Regions from separate parts of the Cupriavidus sp. 30B13 genome, predicted to be linked through region 1. Evidence: predicted binding sites of a transcription regulator. Region 1 holds the regulator's gene; each other region holds the start of a gene.
What was found. Region 1 encodes FliA, which starts transcription of late flagellar genes. Its sites were predicted from a motif close to CTAAAGTTTNNNNNNNNNNNGCCGNTA; they were not measured.
Positions count from the first base shown of each region.

Region 2: the regulator FliA is predicted to act here: its motif matches at 880-906, upstream of ACKI2N_RS31650 (FliC/FljB family flagellin).
Region 3: the regulator FliA is predicted to act here: its motif matches at 831-857, upstream of ACKI2N_RS06245 (DUF342 domain-containing protein).

Region 1 is NZ_CP188224.1:3,242,076-3,244,339, reverse strand. It holds gene flhF (flagellar biosynthesis protein FlhF) at 1-78, shown strand, start outside; gene ACKI2N_RS33540 (MinD/ParA family ATP-binding protein) at 82-912, shown strand; gene ACKI2N_RS33535 (RNA polymerase sigma factor FliA) at 952-1,668, shown strand; gene ACKI2N_RS33530 (flagellar protein FlhE) at 1,665-2,096, shown strand.
Region 2 is NZ_CP188224.1:2,816,813-2,819,076, forward strand. It holds gene ACKI2N_RS31645 (RNA chaperone Hfq) at 460-783, shown strand; gene ACKI2N_RS31650 (FliC/FljB family flagellin) at 1,009-2,264, shown strand, end outside.
Region 3 is NZ_CP188223.1:1,333,065-1,335,328, forward strand. It holds gene ACKI2N_RS06240 (bestrophin family protein) at 1-757, opposite strand, end outside; gene ACKI2N_RS06245 (DUF342 domain-containing protein) at 1,068-2,264, shown strand, end outside.

The DNA of each region.
Region 1 (2,264 bases):
CTGCCCGCCACCGGCGCGGAATCCTTCGTCGACAGCGGCCGCATGTTCAAGGCGCTGGCGCAGGTGCAAGGGGAGTAAGACGTGAATTCTCTCGCCCTGGACCAGGCCGAAAGCTTGCGGCGCATGCTGGCGCCGCGCGTGACGCGCCGCATCGCGGTGGTCGCGAGCGATCCCGGCGCCGGCGCCACCACGGTGGCGCTCGGCCTGGCCAACGCACTCGCCATGCAGGGCGAGCGCGTCCTGCTGATCGACGAAGACCGCGCCGGCGCGCGCGCCACGCGGCTGGCCGGCGCGGCGCCCGCGGCCACGCTGGACGCCGTGCTGGGCGGCACCGCCACGCTCGAGGCGGCGCTGGGCCAGCGTCCCGCCGGCGCCATCGGCGTGCTGCCCGCCAGCGCGCAGGCCAGCGGCGACCTGCAACTGCTCAACGGCTACCGCACCGTGCTCAACGACGCCCGCGGCGATGCCGAGGGCGCCTTGTCGCAGATGGCCGGCGCGGCCCACAACCTGATCGTGGTGCTGCGCGCGGAGCCAGCCTCGATCAAGGCGGCCTATGCCTGCATCAAGCAGTTGAACCATCTCTATGCCTGCCGCCGCTTCCACCTGGTGGTCAACGCCGCCGCCAGCGACGCCGCCGCCAGCGCCGTGCTCGGCAACCTCGCGCGCACCGCCAGCCAGTATCTCGGCGTGGAGGCCAGCCCCGCGGGCAGCCTGCCGCTCGACCCGCTGGTCGCGCGCAGCGCCGCGCTGGGCCGCTGCGTGGTGGAAGCCTTCGCCGCCGCGCCGGCCACGGCCGCCTTGCGCCGCCTGGCCACCGGCGTCGCCGCCTGGCCGTTGCCCGCAGCCACGGCCGAAAACCGCTCAACCCCTCCGGCCACGCCCCTGGCGCCGCCGGCCACGGCCCTGGCCTGAACGCCGGGCCCGCACGTCAGGACTCACGAGAATTCCACCATGTACACGATTCAGGGAAAGCTCGAACAGACGGATACGGTGACCGCGCATGCGTCGCTAGTGCGTCGCATCGCCTTGCAACTTGCCGCCAAGCTGCCCGCCAGCGTGCAGCTCGACGACCTTATCCAGGCCGGCATGATCGGCCTGCTCGACGCCGCCAAGCGATACGAAGACACCCACGGCGCACGCTTCGAGACCTATGCCAGCCAGCGCATCCGCGGCGCCATGCTCGATGAAGTCCGCGCCAACGACTGGCAGTCGCGCAGCCTGCGCCAGTTCACGCGGCGCATCGAGCGCACCGTGCGCGGCCTCGAGCAGACCCTCGGCCGCGCGCCGCTGGACTCCGAGGTGGCACAGGAACTGGAGCTGCCGCTGGAGGAATACCAGACCCTGCTCAACGAGGTGTACGGCTGCCAACTGCTGCACTACGAAGACTTCGAGCGCTCCGGCGAAGAAGACTTCCTGGACCGCCACCTGAGCGTCAGCGACGACGGCAACCCGCTCACCGTGCTGATGGAAAGCGGCATGCGCGAAGCGCTGATCCGCGCCATCGAGCGCCTGCCCGAGCGCGAGAAGCTGGTGCTGTCGCTGTGCTACGACCAGGAACTCAACCTGCGCGAGATCGGCGCCGTGCTCGACGTCACCGAATCGCGCGTGTGCCAGATCCGCAGCCAGGCCATCACGCGCCTGCGCTCGCAACTGCGCGGCCTGCTATGACGCGCCGGTCCAACCGTATTGCCGCGGCGGCGCTCGCCGCCTGCTGCAGCCACGGCTGGGCCACCCCGGCCGGACAGACCCTGCACTCGTGGTCGGCTTCGGTCAGCGGCCCCGCCTTGCATGGCAAGGGCCTGCGCACCGTCTCCGCACCCATCACGCCGACCGGCTACCTGCCGCAGGCGGAGGGCGCCATCACCACCGTGCGGTGGCGCTACACCTTCAACCGCACGCCGCCGCACGACCTGCAGGCCTACCTGTGCAATGCGCAGCGATGCGTGCTGTTGCCGGGCGCGGAGGGGCGGACCGACGCGTTCGGCGGGGACGATGCTGCCAACGGTTTCGTCTTTGCGTTCCAGGTGCCGGGCAGGGGCGCGCTGACGCCGGTCCTGCAGGGACAGTCGGGGCAGGTGGTGGTGGGATACCGGTAGGCATCAGCGGTTCCTTCTCTTCAAGGCGCTGGATGGAGACGGAGGCTTGGCCGCCAGGCGCCAACCGCGTAACGCGGGGGGGCATTGGCGGGCGCGCCGTGCGGCCGGGCGAAATCGACCTGCGCCGGGTGCCGGCCATCCCCTACCGCAACGGCGTGAACGAGGAAT
Region 2 (2,264 bases), 430 kb from region 1:
AGGGCTGCGTGAGGCTGCGCAAACCTCATGTTGCACCGGGGGCTGCAACCCGGACAGTGTTGGGATTTGCCGCGCAAGTGTGCATGAATCCACATTCGGCCATTGTGATGCAATCGTTTTATTAGAGGAAAACCTCTAGTGCCGGCGCGCTCCCCAACCGTCCATATTTGTAAAATTTTGTTACCCTCGCCCCTGAAGTATTCCCTTTCTCTTCCGGCGGCGGCGCTCGCCACCGATTGCGGGGCAGCATCGGACCAGCCTCCAGCGTATCAGTCGCTACCGGCGGTGCTCCATGCAGCCAGCCCCGAGGCCGACCCCGAGAGCGGATGTTTCATTTCCAGTTCCGCCCAGGTCAGGCCGCAGCCCGCGCTCAGCAGTGCGTCACACCCCAGTTGTCCAGGCCTGGTCATCGAATCCCTGCCAGCCGACAGAACCCGCGCGGGCTCTTCCGGAGAAGTTGTGAACAAGAAGGAAAACAGGGTGGACCGCCCTAGCCGGAAGCTGCAGCACCAGCAGTTGTCCACCCACAGCGCGAGCCGGAAGCCCGTGGTCGTGCACCTGTCCAGCGGCACCCGCCTGCATGGCGTGATCGTGGCCGCCGACAACTATATGGTATTGCTCGCCGGAGGACCGGACGATCCCCTGCCGCAGGTCGTCTACAAGCACGCCATCGCCGTCATCACCCCGGCCCACGCGCCCGAAGCCATGGCCAGCGTGCCGGGCGCCGAAAGCTCGCCGGAATTCGTCAGCCTGTATATCCCGCGCACGCGCAAGCGGCGCTGAGCGCGTTGATCCACGCGCGCGCCGCCCTGTTTACTCCCTGTTTACTATTAGCGCGGACAAATAGGCAGACAGTTTGAGTCCATCGCAAAAGTCACTCTAAATCTTTCCCGGCCCCAACCGATAACCCAAACAACGGTGGCACTTCTCGCCCTGCATTGCCAGGCAGCCAACGTTGCGGCAACAGCCGGATTGCACAACTCACTGTAAAAGAATAGGAGTCGTACCATGTCGATGGTCATCAATACCAACACGTTGTCCCTGATGACGCAGAACAACCTGAACTCGTCGCAATCGTCGCTGAACAGCGCGATTCAGCGTCTGTCTTCGGGCCTGCGTATCAACAGCGCCAAGGACGACGCAGCGGGCCAGGCGATCGCCAACCGTTTCACCGCCAACATCAACGGCCTGGGCCAAGCTCAGCGCAACGCCAACGACGGCATCTCGCTGTCGCAAACCACCGAAGGCGCGCTGACCGAAGTCAACAACAACCTGCAAGCCATCCGTACCCTGGCCGTGCAAGCCGCAACGGGCTCCAACTCGGCTTCGGACCTGCAATCGATCCAGGACGAAATCACCCAGCGTCTGGCTGAAATCGACCGCACGTCGCAACAAACCGACTTCAACGGCGTCAAGGTGCTGTCGTCGGCTGCTTCGTCGCTGAAGGTGCAAGTCGGCGCGCAAGACGGCCAGACCATCTCGATCGACCTGAAGGAAATCAGCACGAACACCCTGGGCATGACCGGCTTCACGGTTGCCAAGAATTCGCTGCCGACCAGCGCCCCGATCACCACCGTCGTGACCGGCACGGGTTCGGCTCCGAACGCCGTGGACCTGAGCGCCGCCGCCACCTCGCTGTCGACCGCCACCGGCGGCACCGTCAGCGCCAGCGACCTGCAACTGAGCAACGTGCTGGACACGGCCGGCAACGCCACCGCCAACTACGTCGTCAAGTTCGGCAGCGACTACTACGCCGCTTCGGTTGACTCGGCTACCGGCGCTGTCACGCTGAACACCGCCGACATCAGCGTCGGCGACGCAGCCAACGGCAACACCGGCAGCGGCATCGCCGCCCAGCTGGTCAAGGTCGGCGCCGACTCCGGCGGCAACGCCGTCGCCTACGTGACCCAAGGCGGCAAGAACTACGCCCTGGACACGGCCGGCCAAGCCGTGCTGGCCAACGGCGGCTCCACCGCCACCACGATCTCCAACGCCACGCAGATCGAACTGAGCACCCAAGGCGCCACCACCGCCAGCACCGAATTCACCGGCGTGGGCAGCTCCAACCCGCTCGACTCGATCGACAAGGCCCTGGCCACCGTGGACAAGCTGCGCAGCGCCCTGGGTGCCGTGCAGAACCGCTTCAACTCGGTGATCTCGAACCTGGGCTCGACCGTGACCAACCTGTCCGCTTCGCGCTCGCGCATCCAGGACGCTGACTACGCCACGGAAGTGTCGAACATGTCGCGCGCCCAGATCCTGCA
Region 3 (2,264 bases), on a different replicon from region 1:
CGACCACGATGGGCGTCAGGAAGCCGGTGGTGTCGACCAGCCCGAACGGCAGCAGGAAGCAGTAAAGATAGGCGGTACGGTGCAGCAGCAGCGTGTACGAGAACGGGATCGGCGTGTTGCGGATGCGGTCGCAGGCCACCGCGGTGGACGTCATGGCCGACAGCGTGTTGTCGATCGCCACCGCCAGGCACGGGTCCACGCGCTGCTGCCGCACGCACTGGCCGAGATCCTCGCCCATGCGCATCATCAGCAGGGCGGGCGCGTTGGTGCTGGCGAGCATGGCGTCCCGTTCGGCGGGCGCCAGCCAGGCGGCATCGATGCCGGTGCCGGCCTGGCTGCCGCGCAGGCGGTTGCGCAGCGCGCAGGCGAAGGCGATCGTGCGCAGCAACATGCGCTGGCGCACCGCGCCGGGCGCCGCCGGCGCATGGCCCGGCGCGGCGTCGCCGATCAGGCTCATGCACTGCCGCGCGAGGTCCTGGCTGCGCACCACCAGTTCGCCCCACAGCTTGCGCCCTTCCCAGAAACGGTCATAGGCGGCGGTATTGCGAAAGCCGAGGAAAATGGCCAGCGGCAGCCCGATCAGCGTGAACGGGATGGCCGTGAGCGCGACCTTGTGCCGGAAGAAGGCGCCGTGGGTGACGGTGACTGCCAGCGCGAGCAGCACGTTTACCAGCAGCACGCGCCAGATGCGCGACAGGATCGAGCCACGCAGGACCAGGAACAGCCTCAGTCCCGATGGGCGGTCTCGCACGATCATCCAGTGTTCCCCTTTTGTTGCAGCGCGGCGTTGCGCCGATGGGCAGAAGTGTACATTTTGCCTCGGCCGGGGGCTCAAGTTTTCTCCCGAACCGCCGTTGGTGTAGTGCGCGCTAGAAAGAACATAGATCAGCAGCGCGTAGTGCCTGCCATCAATCGCATGCCGCCGCGCCCGGCCAGTACGGGCTGACTCGCCGCAAGGCGGGGCAGGGCGGATTGCGCGGGGCGCAGCGGTCGGGACCGCGCGCCCGCAAACGACCCATCGGGGGAAAGACGGAATGGAAAGCCGGGGAGAACACCCAGTCAGCGCCATGGACGGCGCAGCGCAGAGCGCAACGGAAGGCGGCCTGCGGATCCGCCTCGACGAGGCCACGCGGCATTTGCACGCGTTCTTTGCCGTGGTGCCGGGACGGATGCCGCCGGACCGCGCCGCGCTGGAGGAAGCGCTGGCCGCCGGGGGCTGGCGCGGCGCCAGGCTGGACACCGCCACGGTCGGCAACTTCCTCGCGCAGTGCCAGCGCGCCACCGAAGGCGCGCCGGTGGAGGCGCTCGTCGGCGAGGTGACAGACGGCTATTTCGAGTTCGACGTCAGCGCCGACGGCCTGAGCGTGCGGCTCGACCTGCTGCCGGCGCAAGGCGGGCGCGAGGTGACGCGCGACGAGGTGCGCGCCGCGCTGGCCGAGCGCGGCGTCGTGGCCGAGGTCGACGCCGCCGCGCTGCGCGGCGCCTTCGAGGCGGGCGCCTGCGAGGGCCTGGAGATTGCCGCCGGGCGCGCGCCGCAGCCCGGCACGCCGGCGCGCTTCGAAAGCCTGCTGGCGCCGCGCAAGCCGCTGGTGGAAGAAGACGACAGCGGCCGCATCGACCTGCGCGACCTCGGCACCTTGCTGCTGGTCAATCCGGGCACGCCGCTGATGCGCCGCATCCCGGCCCGCCCGGGCACGGATGGCCTCGACGTGTACGGCAAGGTGGTGCCGGCGCCCGCGGTCGACGATTCGCCCTATGCCGACGGGCTGGCCGGCGTGGCGCCCGATCCCGCCGACCCGCAGGTGCTGCTGGCGGCCATCTCGGGCTCGCCCGCGCTGTTGCCGCATGGCGTGTCGGTCAGCCCGGTGGTCGACGTGGAAGCGGTGGACATGCACTCGGGCAACGTCACCTTCGACGGCACCCTGCGCGTCAATGGCGACATCAAGACCGGCATGACGGTGCGCGTGACCGGCGACGTCATCGTCAGCGGCACCATCGAGGCGGCCCATGTCGAGGCCGGCGGCAACGTGGTGGTCAAGGGCGGCATCATCGGCAAGGCCGAAGGCGCGCATCAGGGCGGCGACGGCACGGCGGCGCTGGCGAGCGTGCGCTGCAAGGGCAGGCTGCACGCGCGTTTCATCGAGAGCGCGGTGGTCGAGGCCGGCACCGACGTCACCGTGGAAAGCGGCATCCGGCAGAGCGACGTGGCTGCCGGACGCGCGATCTTCGCCGGTCCCAAGGGCGGGCAGGGCAACATCACCGGC